Regions from separate parts of the Labrys sp. 22185 genome, predicted to be linked through region 3. Evidence: predicted binding sites of a transcription regulator. Region 3 holds the regulator's gene; each other region holds the start of a gene.
What was found. Region 3 encodes LexA, which represses DNA repair genes until DNA is damaged. Its sites were predicted from a motif close to TGTTCNNNNTGTGTTCNG; they were not measured.

Region 1 (4,545 bases), on a different contig from region 3:
GGTCGAGCTGTCGGGCAGGCCGAGCGTGCGGTAGCGCCGGGCGGCGCGGTCCCGGGCCTCGGCGACGCGGGCCGCCACTTCGGCCGACCCCTCGGCGGGCGGCGGCAGGATGAGGTCTGCGGCCGAGACGGCGGGCACCTCGACGACGATGTCGATGCGGTCGAGCAGCGGGCCGGAAATGCGGGCCTGGTAGTCGGCGGCGCAGCGCTCCACCGGCCCGCGCCGGCAGGCGAAGCCGGGATCGTTGGCCTTGCCGCAGCGGCAGGGGTTCATCGCCGCGACGAGCTGGATCCGCGCGGGATAGGCGACGCGGGCATTCGCCCTGGCGATCACGGCCTCGCCCGATTCCAGCGGCTGGCGCAGGGCATCGAGGGTCTGCGGCGCGAATTCCGGCATCTCGTCGAGGAAGAGCACGCCGTGATGGGAGAGCGAGACTTCGCCCGGCCGGGCATGGATGCCGCCGCCGATGAGCGCCGCCATCGAGGCTGAATGATGGGGCGCGCGGAAGGGGCGCCGGCTGGTGAGTTCGCCGCCGGCGAGCTGGCCAGCCACCGAATGGATCATCGAGATTTCCAGGAGCTCGGCCGGCACCAGGGGCGGCAGGATCGAGGGCAGCCTTGCCGCCAGCATCGACTTGCCGGAACCCGCCGGACCGATCATCAAGAGATTATGCGCGCCGGCGGCCGCCACTTCCAGGGCGCGCTTGGCGGTCTCCTGGCCCTTGATGTCCCTGAGATCGGGCAGGGTGGCCGGCGCCGCGGCGATACGCGGCTGCGGGCGGGAGAGCAACTGCGTGCCCTTGAAATGATTGACCAGCTGGATCAGGGAGCGCGGGGCGAGAATGTCCATCTCGGGACTGGCCCAGGCCGCTTCCGGCCCGCAGGCGGCCGGGCAGATCAGGCCGAGCCCGCGGCCATTGGCGGCGACGGCCGATGGCAGCACGCCGGCGACCTTGGTGATGGTGCCGTCGAGGCCGAGCTCGCCCAGCACGCAGTAGCCCTCCAGCGCATCATGCGGAATGGCGCCGATGGCGGCCATCACCCCGAGCGCGATGGGCAGGTCGAAATGCGAGCCTTCCTTGGGCAGGTCGGCCGGGGCGAGATTGACGGTGATGCGCTTGGCCGGCAGGGCCAGGCCGGCGGCGGTCAGGGCGGCGCGCACCCTTTCGCGCGCTTCCGATACCGCCTTGTCGGGCAGGCCGACGATGGTGAACACCACCGAACCGGTCATGATCTGGACCTGCACGTCGACCTGGCGCGCTTCCACGCCCTCGAATGCCACCGTCGCGACGCGCGATACCATCTCGTTTCCCCGTCAGCCTGCCCAACGATAGCGAGGAAGCGCGGCATCGCCAAGCAAAATGAGAACAAAACGTGACTATCGGTGCTCGACAGTTCGGTGAGCACCGAAACATTCGGCTGCGGTTCCAGCTAGGCAGGAGGGCATGAACAGCCTCGATGAGAACGGGAACGCGATGGCCGGCATGGCGAACATGGCAAACCAACCGGTGTTGCTTCTGGCGCTTTCTGCCCTTTGGGGAGCGTCCTACGCCTTTATCAAGGTCGGCGTCGAAACCATTCCACCGGTCACGTTGATCGCCGCCAGGACCCTGATTGCAGGAGCCATTCTCGTCGCCGTCCTCCGGCTGCGCGGGCTGGGATTGCCGGCGGATCGGCGGATATGGGAGCGCTTCGCTCTTCAGGCCTGCCTCAACAGCGTCGTGCCTTTCACCCTGATCGCCTGGGCCGAACAGACGACCGATGCGGGCCTTGCGACGATCCTGAATTCCACCTCGCCAATCTTCGCCTTCCTGCTGACGGCGGCGCTCACCCGCCACGAAGCCGTCACCGGCCGCAAGCTGTTCGGCGTTGCGGCAGGGCTGATCGGAACCTGCCTGATCGTCGGCGTGGAGGCGCTCGGCGGCTTCGGGCATGAAATGGGCGCGCAGCTCGCCATCGTCGCCGCCACGCTCTGCTATGCCGGCGCCGCGATCTTCAGCAAGTCCTTCAGGGGGCTCGATCCGATGATACCGGCCGCCGGCTCGCTGGTCTCAGGCGCGATGGTCCTGGTGCCGGCCAGTCTCATCGTCGATCGCCCCTGGACCTTGGCTCCCAGTGCCACTTCCGTGCTGGCTCTCCTTGCGCTTTCTGTTTTCTCGACGGCGCTGGCTTTCGTGATCTATTTCCGGCTCGTGCAAACGCTCGGTTCCGTCGGCACGACCGCACAGGCTTATCTTCGGGTGCCGATCGGTGTTGCGATCGGCGTCCTGTTTCTTGGAGAAACGTTATCCTCGACGGCTTGGGTGGGCCTGGCCTGTGTGGTCGTCGGTGTCGTCGCCATGACGATGCCAGCCCGAAAGCTCGGATGATAAGCCTCGCCTTGGCTCTTCAAGCCCATGCGATTCGAGGAATAGTGAGTCTGTCTCTCATAACCTATCGGTTATGTCTGGCGGCCAACATACTATTTGTAGCGATTTCCGCCCTCTGCAACATTCCCCCAAGCTCTACATCCTCTGCCGCCAAACAGGCCATGAGGAAAAACAAAAGAGACAGATTGGGGAGGCGCGCATGAAATTGTCATATGCCCTTGCGGTTATCGGAGCCTTGCTGTTGTCGGCCCTGGCGGCCCGCCCGCTCGCGGCAGCTCCGACTTCCTCGATGGAGCTCAGGACCGGTCCCCAGGGGTCAGCCTTCTGGGACGACGTGCCCACCGAGGTGCCGGCCGGCGCCAAGCGCGGTGACATCTATTGGGTGCAGCAACGTTTCGACGCTCCAAAGGGCGCCAAGGCCTGGAACGTCGTCTATGTGACGGAAGGGGCCGACGGCAAGCTTACCTATGTGTCCGGCGAGATCTACCTGCCCGCCGCCTCCAGGAAGCAGCCTGGGCACCTCGTGCTCTGGAACCACGAAACGGCCGGCATGCAGGATAGCTGCGCGCCCTCCCGGCGCAGCCTCGTCGACAAATGGGGCATTCGCATCCCCGCCCTGGAGCAGATGCTGGACAAGGGCTTCGTGGTCGTCGCGAGCGACTACCAGGGGCTGGGCACGCCCGGCTCCACGGCCTATCTCAACGGCGCTGCCCAGGCCAAGGCCTCCCTGGACGCGGTGCGCCTTGCCCAGACGTTTCCCGGCGCGGATGCCGGGCCGCGCTTCGTCGAATATGGCTGGTCGCAAGGCGGGCAGACATCGCTCTGGCTTGCCCATCTCCAGCAGGCCTATGCCCCCGAGCTCGAATTGCTCGGCGCGGGGGAAATCGCCCCGGCTTCCCGGCACTGGGATCTGACCGAATACGACCTGACCACGACAGTCACGGGTGGCTATTATATCTCCCGCATGGTCGGCCTGCGGGTCGGCCATCCCGAACTCGCGCTGCGGGATGTGCTGTCGACCGACGGACTGGAAATGCTCGAACATCTGAGCGCGGGCTGCTGGGCGATCGCGGAGAAGACGGAGGGGAAGCCGACCACGCTCTTCGCGAATCGCGATGGCCTGCAGCCGGGCAAGCCCTGGCGCCAATGGCTGGAAGCGAACGATGCCTTCCTGCCGGTCAGGAACGTGCCGTTCGTCTTCTTCCAGGGGGACAAGGACATTGCCGTGCCCGTCGAGCTCAACCGCAAGGTTGCCCGGGATCTTTGCCAGCAGGGCGTGACAGTCGACTACCGCGAGAGCAAGGGCCTCGACCACGAAAACATCGTGCCCGTCGCTGTCGCGGCCCTTCCCAACTGGTTCGCCGATCGCTTCAAGGGCGTTCCGGCACAAAGTGCCTGCGCCGGGATACCATGAGGCCGGTACGCGGAATGCCGCCCCTGGCCGTCCCATATCTGCTCGAAAACCAGGAGATCGCAGACCGGGCTCATCGAGTGAGTCGATAGCACTGGCTCGCCTGCCGATCTCTTGCGCTGAACCGGTGTCCCCGATGGCGACGCGCGAAACGCTTCAGCGTTTCATTCCCTGCAACAACGAGGACAGTCCCGGCTCCTCGACGACGAGGGCCGCATCGGCCGGCAGGACCCAGCGCACCTGGCGCTGGCCGATCTCCTTCCAGGTCGGCAAGGTCGCATTCACATGCAGAGGGTAGACGCAGACCTCGACAAGATCGAAGTGCTCAGCCTGGCGTTTCCAATAGATGAAGCTGCCGCAGGGTTTTTCGCCTACGGTCCCGACCAGCCCGGCCTCCTGCTCTGCCTCGATTCGTGCGGCTTCCCAATCGTTGCGCCCCTTCATCGGCCATCCTTTCGGGATCGACCAACGGCTGGTCTCGCGCGTGGTGATCAAGCACACTTCCAGGCGCCCGTCCCGTTCGCGCACGGGAAGGGCGCCCACTTGATGCCGCATATCAGGCTGGCGTTTCTTTTTGTCCTTCTTGGTCATTGTCCTGACACTATAGCGCAAAAGAGCACATATTATGTCAGATATTCGACCTTGATTGTTGTTTTGGCAACATGTGACGACCAAAAAGCAGTCTGCCGGTCACAATGCCCAAATGGTGCGGTTTTCGCTCTGTACGAAAGCCGCAGCGCGATGCCGCAAGGTACCAGCCATCTTT
Region 2 (4,545 bases), on a different contig from region 3:
CGGTTGCTTGAACCCCTGCGTCCATTTCCGCCTGGCAAGCTCCTTGTTGCCGGTAAGGGCGTCCACGCTCGAACCGTCACCCGGATTGCAGGCCCGGAACTTCACGGCGCCGCCCGATGCGTTGGGTTCGAGGACGCGCAGTTCGAACAGGCCGTATTCGGGCGTGGCCTCGGCCAGATCGGTGAGCTCCGTCGCCAATTGCTGACGGCCGATCGGCGGCAGGGCATCGGAGGCATCGAGCAGGACGATAGTCATGGATGTCGGGCCATCGACGGGGCACAGCTCCGCATCGAGTTTCGGCGGAACCTTGGCTGTCAGCTTGAGATAGGCAAAGCCGATCGCCACCGCCGCGGCCGCCAGCAGCAGGAGGCCGCCTATGATGTATTGCGGCAAACCGCCTCCACCGCGCGAGCGCCTACGCCTGTTTCGAGCCATCACCCATCCCCGGCTCGGGAACCACGTCGTCGAGCTGCTGATATTCGTCCATGGTGGTCTGGTAGGCGGTGTGGATCTCCTTCACCTCGGCCGTCAGCATCGCCTGGATCTGTTCGATGCGGGATCGCAGGTCGCGCAGGCTCCATTCGCCCTCGGTGTTGGCCTCCACGCTGACCTTTGCAAGCGAGAAGGGGCTTGCGAAACGGGCCGGAGGCGGCGTCTTGCGAGCCTTGGCATTCGCCTCGCGATAGAAACCGATCAGCGTGTTGGCCGCTCGTTCCAGATGGTCCTGATGCTGGCTGAAGAGCTTCAGCATGCGCGCGCGATTGGCGATGATGGCCTCATACTCGCTCCGCCGCAGGGACAGGTCGCTGCTGATATCCTGCATCCTGTCTTGATATTCGTCGCGAACGTCCTTCAGGTTTTCATCGAGTTCCGCCCTGCGGTCGCGATAGGCGTCCCTGGCCGCTTCGAGGCGGTGCTGGACTTCGGCATAGCCGGGATAGGCATCCGAGAAGGTCAGGCTGTCGATCAGGGCGACCACGGAGAACATCAGGCCAAGCCCGAAGAACAGCCAGGAATTGAGATCGCGGAGCTGGAAGGGGGTGGTGGCCATGACCTGCATCACCCGCTCGCCGCCTCCCTCCAGGAACTGGGGGGAGACGTCGCGATAATGGGCCAAGGCGAGATTGAGGCCGAGGGCAAAGGCCACGTAGAAGCAGAAGGCCAGCACCCCCAGGCCTTTGCGGAATACGCTGTTGTGGGCGATCTGCTTGACGCCGAAATGGCCGATGATGAAGGTGCCGAAAATGTTGAGGGCGGCAAAGGAAATGGCTTCGGTCACGCCACCGAGCAGGCCCTGTTCGCTGCCCTTGGCCAGGAAGTTGCCATTCGCGAACGCTTCCACCACGAACATCACGATGAGGAGGGCGACTTTCAGGAAGGTCGCTGCCCCGCCATGAACACGGGCGGTGCGGTCGATCTTGTGCTTGCGTCGGAAGGCCTGCTGCTCGGCGTCGAGGTCGCGCAGGTTGCGACGCAGCGCATAAAGGTCGTCGCGTCCCGCGCGTGCTTCCAGCTTGAAATCGCCGACGGCTGCCGGGGCGGTATGCTGGATCTGCGTGAACCTGTCCTCGAAATCGAGAGCCGCCAGGCGTTCGGCATAGGTGCGCAACTCATCCTCGATGGTGGCATGAGCGGCCTTCTTTGCGGCCTCGATACGCTCGATGATCTGGGTCTCGACCGAGTCCATCGTCTCGGATGACGTCGCAGGCTCCTCGTTGCCGCCGCGTTCTCTTCCCCGGCCGGCAAGATTGAGCTCGGCAGCGAGCCGGTCCGTGTCGATATCCGCAAAGGTCTCGATCGAGGGACGCTTGTCGTGAGAAGGCTTCGTGATCCCCTGCAACAGGCGGGCGAGGGCAGTGCTCTTCAAGATGCAATATCCAGAAACTCAAACGAAATAATCAGTCGCGATTTTAGCCGACGGCGTAGTTATATAGGCAGTGCTGCGGCTATCATAGCGGTGGTTTTGCCGCCGGGGCCTAGGATTGTGTCTGTTGAGCCATGGGCGTGCGTACTGCCATGGCGCCTGTGGCCTTCTGTGACAGGAAGGACTGGCTGTACCGTCCTTGAAAGCGGCGCCTTGATGCTTGCCGTCGCGACGATGGCGAATGAACACGCACGCGCTGCAATGGATACGAGACCATCGGCGAGCTTTCGCTTGGTGCGGCACCGAGCGTTTCGGCGATCGCTGGCTTACCGCTCGGGGGCTGGAGCTGCCAGCCGCTTCCAGGGCCTTGACTTTGCCTTCGTTATCTAGAACAAATAAGGAACATCGCGATGCGGGATTCCGGGTCATGGAAACCCTTGCCACCATTCTCCACGCCGACCTCGACGCCTTCTATGCCTCGGTCGAGCAACTCCTCGACCCCAATCTGCGCGGAAGGCCGATCGCCGTCGGCGGCGGGGTGGTGCTGGCGGCGAGTTACGAGGCCAAGGCTTTCGGGGTGCATGGCGGCATGTCGGGCCGCAAGGCGAGGGAGCTGTGTCCGCAACTCCTTTTCGTTGGTGGGCATTTCGACGAATATCAGCGTCTTGGCGATGCGGCGATCGCCGTCCTGGGGGACTTCACGCCGCTGGTAGAGCGTATCTCGATCGATGAGGCTTTCGCCGATGTCGCCGGCTGCACCCATCTCTTCGGGACGCCGGCCGATATCGCGGCAACCATTCGAGAGCGTGTGCGGAACGAGTTGGGTCTACCGATCTCCATCGGCGTCGCGCGGACAAAGCACCTGGCCAAGATCGCTTCCCAGGTCGCAAAGCCGGACGGCCTCGTCGTCGTCGATCCGGCTCACGAGCTCGACTTTCTTCATGACCTCCCGGTCGGCCTGATGTGGGGTGTCGGGCCGGTGACCGAGGCCAGGCTCAAGGAGCGTGGCATTCTTACCATCGGGCAGCTCGCCAATACGCCCGGCCACTCGATCGAGCGGCTTCTGGGGCGCGCGGCTGGCGAAAAGCTCCGCTCACTCGCCTGGAACCGGGATCCCCGCCGAATCCGCACGCAGCACAGAGCCCGATCCGCCGGCGCGCAATCCGCGCTGGGGCGGCAACCCGCCATCGAAGGCGTGTTCGTGCCGGTCGTGCTTCAGCTTGCCGATCGCGTCGCCTCGCGCCTTCGCGCCAAGGCCCTGGCCGGCTGGACCGTGACCGTGCGCGTCCGGTTTGCCGACATGCGTGCCGTCACGCGGTCGGCAACGCTGGAGGCGCCGGTCGCAGCGACGATTGTGCTGGCGGAGATTGCCACCAGGCTGGTGCGCATCGCGCTTGCCGATCACCCGCGAGAGACCATCATCACGCTGGTTGCGGTTTCCGTTTCCCATTTGCACAAAGAGCGGGAGATCCAGCTCGATCTTCCACTCGCCCTTCCCGACGAGAAACGGCAGCGCGGCGCCAGCCCGGGAGCCGCAAGAGAAACAGCCGATCGTGCCATGGATGCGATCCGCCGGCGTTTCGGGCGTGACGCGGTGGGCTACGCAACGGCGGCGCTGCATCGGAAGCGGTCTGTTCCGGATGCGTTCAGAGAACTTGCGCAGAAAGAACTGGGTGGCTATGAGGCGGACGGATAAGCAGGGCCGTAACGATGCACAGCCCTGCGCGCGTTAATTTGCCTATTGCACGATCTGCACGATCCGCCGCGTCCCTGGGTCGACAAGGACGACCTCGTCGTTCACATACGCGTATCGATAGCTGATATGCCCGTACTCGGCGGGCACTTCATAATATTCGACGCCGTCTGAGGGCAGGACTGTACCAACCGCTACCGGCTGGTCGTACCTGAACACGCGGGGATGCTGTTCGATCACGTATTTCTTGAAACGCGGCCTCTCTTTAATACCAATCAACCCGTTGATCCCGCCGGTGACGGCACCCACCGCGCCTCCGACGACACCGCCGACCGGTCCCGCGGCGTCGTTACCTTGTTCGGCCCCTTCCTTGGCCCCGGGCAGTACGCCCTGGGCGAGTACCGCCGACGGTGCAGCGATGCAAAGTGCCAAGCTCGTCACGAAAAGCATTGATCTTGCAGTCATTGTCGACCTCCTGTTCACATCGGATTGTCCCGCTGTGGGAATCGTGGGCCGAACTGCGTTGGCGTGGCGAGGTTCCACTGGTGCTGCGCCGCCTTCCTTCACAAAGGAATACCGATTGTTACAGGAGGTCCCGCCTGGTCAACTGCTTCGCGCCGGGGGAGGGCAACAAAGCGCACGAGATTCTATTCAGATATTTGCCGGACGCATTGCCTACATCGTCTCGTCTGGACGAAGCCTGATCGATATGGCGCCTGATTGTTGCTGCGCGATACCTCACAATGAAATTCGCAAGAACATCTGGGATGCTGATGAAATGGGCAGGGATGCCTGATGAGTGATTGAAAAATGCCGCGCTCGCGGGGCACTAATCCGCCGTTCGCAAAAGGATTATGAGTGAAAAGGGAAACCGTATAATGCGTTCATTGGCGTCTCTAGCGGTTGGCGCACTCGTCGTCTCCTTGTTGGGTTGTGTGACCGACAAAGGAAACGCCGATCCGATGTCGGACTACAAGGCCCAGTGCGC
Region 3 (4,545 bases):
AAAAGGCCGTGACGAGCCGCACCGCAGTCGCCGAAGGGCGGGTGGTGATGCAGCGCGAGACGCTCGACCTCGTGTTGTCGGGCGATGCCAAGAAAGGTGATGTTCGCGCCACGGCCCGCATCGCCGGTATCATGGCCGCCAAGAAAACCCATGAACTCATTCCGCTCTGCCACCCGCTGCTCCTCAGCAAGGTCGCCGTCGAGATCGAGCCCGACACCGCTCTGCCCGGTCTGACGGTGCGGGCGACAGCCAAGGTCGCGGGTCAGACCGGCGTGGAGATGGAAGCGCTGACCGCTGTTTCCGTCGCCTGCCTGACCATCTATGACATGGTCAAAGCCGCCGACCGGGGCATGCGCATCGAGGCGATCAGGCTCGTAGAGAAGTCCGGCGGCAAATCCGGCGATTGGCATGCGGAGGAAAATCCATGAGCCTGCTTCCCGTCGCGGACGCGCTGGCCAAGGTGGTTGCCGGCGTCACCCCGCTTCCTGTCGAAACCGTGCCACTGCACGCCACGCGCGGACGCGTGCTTGCTTCCGCCATCACCGCGCTGAGAACCCAGCCCGGCTTCAACGCCTCGGCCATGGACGGTTATGCAGTACGCGTGGATGACGCCAAGCAGGGAGCCAGCCTCGAATTGATCGGCGAGTCTGCCGCCGGGCATGGCTATGCCGGTCGGGTCGGCGAGAACCAGGCCGTGCGCATCTTTACGGGCGCGCCCGTACCTGACGGCGCCGACACCGTGGTGATCCAGGAACAGACCCGGCGCGACGGCAATCGCGTCATCCTGGAGGCCACGGCCAAGCCCGGCCAGCATATCCGGGGCCGCGGACTGGATTTTGCCGAAGGCCGTGAGGCCCTGAGGCCTGGAACCGTCATCGGCCCCCGCGATATCGCCCTCGCCGCCGCAATGAACCACCCTGGTCTGCCGGTCCACCGCCGCCCCAAGGTCGCCATCCTCGCCACCGGCGACGAACTGGTATTGCCCGGCCAGGCCATCGGCGAAAACCAGATCGTTGCCTCCAACAATTTCGCCATCCGCGCCCTTGTCGAGGCCGAAGGCGGCGAAGTGCTCGACCTCGGCATCGCCAGCGACGACTTCCCGGCCCTGGAAGCCGCCATCAAGCGAGCTCGCGCCGAAAAGGCCGATGTGCTCGTCACCATCGGTGGCGCCTCCGTCGGCGATCACGATCTGATACAGACCGCGTTGACCCGCGAAGGCATGCGGCTCGGCTTCTGGAAAATCGCGATGCGGCCAGGCAAGCCGCTGCTGCATGGGCGGCTCGGCGCCATGCACATCCTCGGACTGCCGGGCAATCCGGTCTCCTCCGTGGTTTGCGGCGTCCTCTTCCTGGTGCCGCTGCTGCGCGCGTTGCTTGGCCGTTCCGACGCCGGCCCGCCACGCCGCAAGGCCGTCTTTGCCCGCTCCTGGCCGGCCAACGATGTCCGCGAGGACTATATACGGGCCCGCTTCCTGCTTGACGATACGTCAGACATCCTCAAGGTGGAGCCATTGGCACTGCAGGATTCGTCGCTCGTCAGCGTGATGCAGCATGCCGACTGCCTGGTGATCCGGCCGCCCTTCGCACCCGAAGCAAAGGCGGGTGAGACCTGCGAGATCATCGATCTTCGTGCGGCCGGCTATTGACCACGTCTTTAACCTGAACTTCATTGTTGCAGAACACAGTAGGAACATGTAGCACTGTTCTTGTTTTGTTTACACCTTCACCGTGATTCGCGGCCGCCACGACGGGATAGCCATGCTGACCAAGAAACAACATGAATTGCTTCGGTTCATTCATGAGCGCCTGAAGGAACAGGGTGTGCCTCCTTCCTTCGATGAGATGAAGGAAGCACTGGACCTCAGGTCTAAGTCCGGCATTCACCGCCTGATCATGGCGCTGGAGGAGCGTGGCTTCATTCGGCGCCTGCCCAACCGCGCCCGTGCGCTGGAAGTGGTGCGCCTGCCCGAATCGGCGGTGCCGAGCGGTGGCGGCCTGTCGCTCGCCTCTTCCCAGCGTGGTTTCCGCCCCAATGTAATCGAGGGCAATCTCGGCAAGGTTCGCCCCGTCAGGCCTGAAATTGACGACGAGGTCGGCCGGCCGGTCCTCGTCCCGGTGATGGGGCGTATCGCCGCCGGCACGCCGGTCTCCGCCATCCAGTCCAAGAGCCACACCATCAGCGTCACGCCGGAAATGTTGTCCTCCGGCGATCATTTCGCCCTGGAAGTGCGCGGCGATTCCATGATCGAAGCCGGTATCTTCGACAATGACACCGTGCTTATCCGCCGCCAGGACCACGCCGATACCGGCGACATCGTCGTGGCACTGATCGACGACGAGGAGGCGACACTCAAGCGCCTGCGCAAGCGCGGAGCCTCCATCGCACTGGAGGCCGCCAATCCGGCCTATGAAACCCGTATCTTCGGGCCCGACCGGGTGCAGATCCAGGGCAAGCTGGTCGGTTTGTTCCGTCGCTATTGAGCGTGGCCGACATCGTGGCTTGCCGGCTATGAACGCGCTTCGCGCGATCGCGAACTGCAGCTTGCGGCGCCGCGATGTCGAAAACCTGCTCGCGACGAAGCTTCCCCATTCCCTCGTCGATTGCGAGATGGAGGAGTGCGATCTTTCGCGTCTCGATCTCTCTCATTGGGCCTTCGAGCGCTGCAGGCTCAGAAACGCCAAGCTGGTCGGCGCCAGGCTTGCCAATACACTCTGGCGCAACTGCAAGGCGAGCGGCGCCGATTTCCGTGGCACGGACCTAGAGGAAGCGGCGTTCCGCACCGGTGATTACAGCAATACCAGCTTCCGGCGCGCCAAGGCGGCCTCGACGGCTTTTACCGGTTGCAAGCTGACCGGGGCGGACCTCTCCGAAACCTCGGGGCTGGGGCTGGTTTTCGAGGAAGTTCTGCTGATGTCGGCCAAGCTGCCGGCCTTTTCCTTCCGAAAGAGCGTGCTGCGTCGCCTCGACTTCACCCAGGCCGATTTGCGCCAATGTGATTTTCGCGAGGCGATCTTCGAGGAATGCAGTCTGCGTGATGCCAATCTTGTCGATGCTCGCTTCGAGGGTGCCGACTTGCGCGGTGCCGATCTCGGCGGGCTGAAGCTGGCAGACACCCGTTATTTCAAGGGCGCCACGATCTCGAAAGGCCAGGCCGGCCAATTGCTGGCCGAACTGGGCTTGCGGATTGCCTGAGAGAGCCTTCGGAATTCGCAGGCTAATCCGCTCGACACCAGGCAACCAGGAGTGCTCGAACCACTATTCGCCCGAGCACCGCCGAAGGTCGTCATGAACCGGGAAGACAGGTCAGTCGACAGCAATCATGACGTCTGAGGCCTTGATGACGGCATAGGCATTCTGGCCGGGCTTGAGATTGAGGTCGTCGACGGCCTCATTGGTGATCGACGCGGTAATGATGGTGCCGTTGACCTCGAGCTGGATGTGGGAGGTCGTCTGCCCCTTCGTCACGCTCTTGATCGTGCCCTTGATCTGGTTGCGGGCGCTGATTTTCATGAAACTTCCCTTGGCGACGCGAAAGACGCGATCATCATCATTCCTGAAGCAATGTCCACCGGCAAATACTGGTGAAATTAGCGTGGTGGTGGCCCCTTCCAGACGGCGGGTACGATCGGGGTAACCGCCTCAAAACGCGCGATCGTTACCCCGAAAATTGCGGGCGGAGGCCCATGGGGCCGCCACCTTCTCGCTCAGACGCGATGTAGCCAACGCTCAGGTGAGGCCGATGATGTCGCTGCTTTGCAAATTGACCGTGCCCTGGATCGCGATCTGAAAATCCGCCTTCTTGTCACCATTTATATCGCCCTGCAGCATGGTCTGCCCACCCTGGAAGATATAACGCAGTTCACCCGACGAGCCGGTGAAATCGCTATTGGCGATCAGGCTGTGGAACTCCTGAAAACTGAGGTCGATTTTGTCCTCGCCTTGGGTGAAGTCCATGATCGTGTCGGTTGCCGCACGGGTCAATCCGCTGTCCTTGACGCCCAGCAGTTTGAAGATGTCGTTGCCGCCCTCCCCCCAAAGGATGTCGGCTCCAACGCCGCCGGCGATGACGTCGTTGCCGTCATTGCCGTGCAGTGTTTCCGCTATCGCTCCGCCGACGATGGTGTCGTTGCCGGCCGTGCCCCACACGATCTCGAAGCCCTTCACATTCTCGCTGCCGCCGGACGTGCCGAAGGTTGCGGTCTGAGCATTCAGGCCGAGAGCCGCCGTGGTGCCCAGATTGATATTGAGCGGGTCGGTCGTAGCGGGATCGACAGTGAAGACGTCGATCCCGGTGCTGCCATCCACCTTGTCGGTACCGCCATCGTTCGAGGCAAAATAGACGTCATTGCCCGCGCCGAGGCCATAGATGTCGTTGCCGGCCTGATCGTGGACATATTCGACACTGGCGCCACCGACAAAGGTATCGTTGCCCGCCCCCAGATAGAAGTCGCCGGTCACCAGACCGGCACCGGACTCGGTGAACTTGTCGTTGCCAGCTCCGGTCTGGACATTGCCGTAGATGGTACCGCTGTTGGTGATGGTATT
Region 4 (4,545 bases), on a different contig from region 3:
TCCTTCGTCGACCGTCATGTCGAGCACGTCGGCGATCGACTTGTTCTTGAAGCGCACGTCCAAAGTCTCGCGATCGTACCGCTTGCCCTTGCAGACGTCGCAGGTGACGTAGACGTCGGGCAGGAAGTGCATCTCGATCTTGATGACGCCGTCGCCCTGGCAGGCCTCGCAGCGTCCGCCCTTGACGTTGAAGGAGAAGCGCCCCGGCAGATAGCCGCGCGCCTTCGCCTCGGGCAAGCCTGCAAACCATTCGCGGATGGGCGTGAAGGCACCGGTATAGGTCGCCGGATTGGAGCGCGGGGTGCGGCCGATCGGCGACTGATCGATGTCGATGACCTTGTCGATCAGTTCCAGGCCGTCGAGCTTGTCATAGGGGGCAGGGTGCTCCAGCGCGCCGTTCAGCTTGCGGGCGACGGCCTTGTAGATGGTATCGATCAGCAGGGTCGACTTGCCACCGCCGGAAACGCCGGTGACGCAGGTGAACAAGCCGAGCGGCACCTCGACCGAGACATCCTTGAGATTGTTGCCGCGGGCGCCGGTGAGCTTCAGCGCCTTGCCCTTCTGGCGCCGGCGCCGTTCGGCCGGCATCGGGACCGAGAGCTGGCCGGTCAGATATTTGCCGGTGAGGGAAGCCGGATTGGCCATCACCTCGGCCGGCGTGCCCTGGGCTACGACTCGCCCGCCATGCACGCCCGCGCCCGGACCGACATCGACGACATGATCGGCCTGCAGGATGGCATCCTCGTCATGCTCCACCACGATGACGGTGTTGCCGAGTTCGCGCAGGCGCCGCAGCGTTTCGAGCAGGCGCTCGTTGTCGCGTTGGTGCAGGCCGATGGAAGGCTCGTCCAGCACATAGAGCACGCCGCTGAGGCCGGATCCGATCTGCGAGGCCAGGCGGATGCGCTGGCTCTCACCGCCCGAGAGCGTACCGGAATTGCGGGCAAGCGTCAGGTAATCCAGGCCGACATCGACCAGGAAGCGCAGGCGCTCGCGAATCTCCTTGAGGATGCGGACAGCGATCTCGTTCTGCTTGGTGTTGAGCTCGGCCGGCAGCGCTTCGAACCAGTGCTGGGCCTGGCGCACCGACATCGCCGAGATCTCGCCGATATGCTTGTGCGTGACCTTTACCGCCAGGGATTCGGGCTTGAGGCGAAATCCGGCGCAGGCCTTGCATGGCGTGTTCGCCATGAAGCGCGAAATGTCCTCGCGGGCCTGTTCGGAATCTGTCTCCTTCCAGCGCCGCTCCAGATTGGTCACCACGCCTTCGAAAGCCTTGCGGGTCTCATAGGAGCGCAGGCCGTCATCAAAGGAAAAGACGATCTGTTCCTCGCCCGAACCGTAGAGGAACACCTGCTGCACCTTTTCCGGCAGGTCCTTCCAGGGCGTGGTCACGCCGAATTTGTAATGTTTGGCGAGCGCGTCGACCGTCTGGCTGTAATAGGGGCTGGTCGACTTCGCCCAGGGCGCCAGCGCGCCCTTGCGCAGTGACAATGTCTCGTCAGGCACCACTAGCACGGGATCGACTGTCATCTCGGTGCCGATCCCGTCGCAGGACGGGCAGGCACCGAAGGGATTGTTGAAGGAGAACAGCCGCGGTTCGATCTCCGGAATGGTGAAGCCGGAGACGGGGCAGGCAAATTTCTGGCTGAACATCACGCGCTTGGGCGAGCCGTCGGCCTCCTTCTGGTCGGCGAGCTCGACCACGGCAATGCCGTCGGCGAGTTCGAGCGCCGTTTCGAAGGAGTCGGCCAGACGGCTGGCGATGTCGGCGCGCACCACGATGCGGTCCACCACCACGTCGAGGTCATGCTTGAGCTTCTTGTCGAGGGCAGGGGCGTCGGCGATCTCGTAGAAGGTGCCGTCGATCTTGACGCGCTGGAAGCCGCGCTTGAGGAAATCGGCGAGCTCCTTGCGGTATTCGCCCTTGCGCCCGCGCACGACGGGGGCGAGCAGGAACAGGCGGGTGCCTTCCGGCATAGCCATGACCCGGTCCACCATCTGGCTGACCGTCTGGCTTTCGATAGGCAGGCCGGTCGCCGGCGAATAGGGAATGCCGATGCGGGCCCAGAGCAGGCGCATATAGTCATAGATTTCGGTGACCGTCGCCACCGTCGAGCGCGGATTGCGCGATGTGGTCTTCTGCTCGATCGAGATGGCGGGCGACAGGCCGTCGATCTGGTCGACGTCCGGCTTCTGCATCATCTCGAGGAACTGGCGCGCATAGGCCGACAGGCTCTCGACATAGCGGCGCTGCCCTTCGGCATAGATGGTATCGAAGGCAAGCGACGACTTGCCCGAGCCGGAAAGGCCGGTAAAGACTACCAGCTTGTCGCGCGGGATTTCGAGATCGACATTCTTGAGATTGTGCTCGCGAGCGCCGCGCACGGTAATGAAGCGGCGATCGGCAGGCGATGGAACAGCGCTGCCGGAGGTGGGGCGGCCAGACATACGGACGATCCTGTGGGCTTTCAGCCTGAGATAGGCGCTTTGGCTCGCAAATTGAAGGAGGGTGTACGAAAAGACAAGAACAATTCGTGAACTTATCCGCAGAAATTAGCGGCGGCGCGCCAAGCCATACGCTATGCAGGCCGGATGATCGAGATCACACCAACTCTGTCCATCGATGAGCGCGAGATCGTCGAGGATTTCGTACGCTCCTCCGGCCCTGGCGGACAGAACGTCAACAAGCTGTCGACGGCGGTGCAATTGCGTTTCGACATCCGTACTTCGCCTTCACTCCCCAATGAGGTTGCGATCCGGGCTCAGAGGCTCGCCGGGCGCAAGCTGACGCAGGATGGGGTTGTCGTCATTCTTGCCCAGCGTTTCCGCACCCAGGAGCGTAATCGCGAAGATGCCCGCGAGAGGCTGGTTGCGCTTCTGCGCGAGGCGGCGACGCCGCCACCGCCACCCCGCAAGGCGACCAAGCCCTCCAAAGCCGCCAAGGCGCGGCGGCTTGAGTCGAAATCGCGCCGCTCGAACGTCAAATCGCTACGCGGCAGCAAGATTTCGATGGATTGAGATCTGGAAGCGCGCCGCTACCGACCGCCATCATCCTGGCTCATGCCAGGATCAGCGCCTTCACCTCGTCCATCGTCTCGGCGATGTGATCGGCGCCGGCCGCTACCAGGGTTTCCTCGCTGGGGGGCATATGGTGCAGGCCGCCGACGAAGCCGATCGCCGTCATGCCCGCGGCCTTTGCTGCCTTGACGCCGACCACGCTGTCTTCGACCACGACGGTGTCGGCGGGATCCGCGCCGAGCGCCTTTGCCGCATGGAGAAACAGATCCGGCGCCGGTTTCCCCCGCGCCACCAGCTTCGCGCTGAAGATGTTGGGATAGACCAGTTCGAACAGGTTGGTGATGCTGAGGCCGAGACCAAGCTTTGCAGGTGGGCTGTTGGAGGCGACGCAAAAGGGCATAGGCAGGCTTTGGAGCACGTCGCGCACGCCTGGAATGGGTTCCAGACGCTCTACATAGGCCGCTCGCAGCATACTGCGTGTGGTTTCGGCATGGTTCGGCGGCAGCTTGAGTCCGAAATCGTGCTCGAAGCGCTCCTCCAAGGCCTCCTGGGTCAGGCCGAGGAAACGCTGCATCACGTCATGCGCGGTGACTTTTACGCCGAGGGCCGACAAGGCCTCGGCCTCGACTTCGGCCGACAGGATCTCGCTGTCGACGAGAACACCATCGCAATCGAAAATCACCAGAGAGAAGGACATGGGAACCGCCTGATCCAAGAAGACGTGCAGAGGCCGGCGTGCCGCGATTCTTGTCAAGCCAGGTCCGAGCGGGGGGATGATGGCGCGTGGCCACGAGTTCCGGCAAGTTCTTTCCAACGATTCGAGGCTGCCATGTCCATCATCCCGTCGCTGAGCTGCGAAGAAAGCTGGATGCGCAAGTCCGCGCTCCATTATCTCGGCCAGCGATCGACCAGCGTCGCCAACCTCCGTCAGGTCCTGCAGCGAAGGGCACGCCGCAAATTGGGTCCGGAAGCTGACGTCGCCGACCTGATCGAGCGCACGATCGGCTATTGCCGGCAGCTCGGTTTCATCGACGACGCCAGTTTTGTGGAGGCACGCCTTCACGCCGGACGCAGCCGGGGCCTTTCGGCGCGCCGGATCGGCGCTGCCCTGGCTGCCAAGGGCGTCGATCGCACTTTGGTGGCTGAGGCTCTTGCGGGAGAGGAAAGTGACGCAGCCGAAGAAAGGGCCGCTGCACGGCTGGCACAGCGCCGGCGCATCGGTCCCTGGCGCCGGACGGACAAGGAAGCCGAGATCGAACGGGAAATCGCTATATTGGCACGCGGTGGCTTTGCCGTTTCGCTGGCACGCCGCATCATCATCGCGGATCCCGACGAAATCCGCGCTCTTCTCGAAATTTGAAATCTTGCGTCTGCCGAGCGCAGCGTGTTTTGTATGATGAATACAGTCCTCTTGGCGGAATCGGCATGTTCGAACTTTTCTGGCGCGGCGTTGCGATCGGCGTTGGTGCAACGATCCTGATGGATCTATGGGCGATCCTGCTGCACAAATTCTTCGGTGAGAAC

Region 1: ACTJKX_RS21475 (YifB family Mg chelatase-like AAA ATPase) is a predicted target of LexA. The motif match lies at 1,352-1,369, and genes of this name have one in related genera.
Region 2: dinB (DNA polymerase IV) is a predicted target of LexA. The motif match lies at 2,252-2,269, and genes of this name have one in related genera.
Region 4: uvrA (excinuclease ABC subunit UvrA) is a predicted target of LexA. The motif match lies at 2,527-2,544, and genes of this name have one in related genera.

Annotation. Positions count from the first base shown of each region.
Region 1 covers NZ_JBQEPH010000011.1:138,891-143,435, forward strand. Annotated here, with positions in the region: gene ACTJKX_RS21475 (YifB family Mg chelatase-like AAA ATPase) at 1-1,302, opposite strand, end outside; gene ACTJKX_RS21480 (DMT family transporter) at 1,445-2,368, shown strand; gene ACTJKX_RS21485 (lipase family protein) at 2,568-3,782, shown strand; gene ACTJKX_RS21490 (NUDIX hydrolase) at 3,936-4,322, opposite strand.
Region 2 covers NZ_JBQEPH010000012.1:124,736-129,280, reverse strand. Annotated here, with positions in the region: gene ACTJKX_RS22345 (hypothetical protein) at 1-393, opposite strand, end outside; gene ACTJKX_RS22340 (hypothetical protein) at 416-1,867, opposite strand; gene dinB (DNA polymerase IV) at 2,292-3,560, shown strand; gene ACTJKX_RS22330 (DUF1236 domain-containing protein) at 3,603-4,022, opposite strand; gene ACTJKX_RS22325 (hypothetical protein) at 4,436-4,545, shown strand, end outside.
Region 3 covers NZ_JBQEPH010000015.1:90,602-95,146, forward strand. Annotated here, with positions in the region: gene moaC (cyclic pyranopterin monophosphate synthase MoaC) at 1-428, shown strand, start outside; gene ACTJKX_RS24785 (molybdopterin molybdotransferase MoeA) at 425-1,645, shown strand; gene lexA (transcriptional repressor LexA) at 1,758-2,480, shown strand; gene ACTJKX_RS24795 (pentapeptide repeat-containing protein) at 2,509-3,192, shown strand; gene ACTJKX_RS24800 (TOBE domain-containing protein) at 3,304-3,510, opposite strand; gene ACTJKX_RS24805 (hypothetical protein) at 3,727-4,545, opposite strand, start outside.
Region 4 covers NZ_JBQEPH010000002.1:149,111-153,655, forward strand. Annotated here, with positions in the region: gene uvrA (excinuclease ABC subunit UvrA) at 1-2,451, opposite strand, end outside; gene arfB (alternative ribosome rescue aminoacyl-tRNA hydrolase ArfB) at 2,596-3,021, shown strand; gene ACTJKX_RS05215 (HAD-IA family hydrolase) at 3,062-3,718, opposite strand; gene ACTJKX_RS05220 (regulatory protein RecX) at 3,851-4,381, shown strand; gene ACTJKX_RS05225 (DUF2938 domain-containing protein) at 4,447-4,545, shown strand, end outside.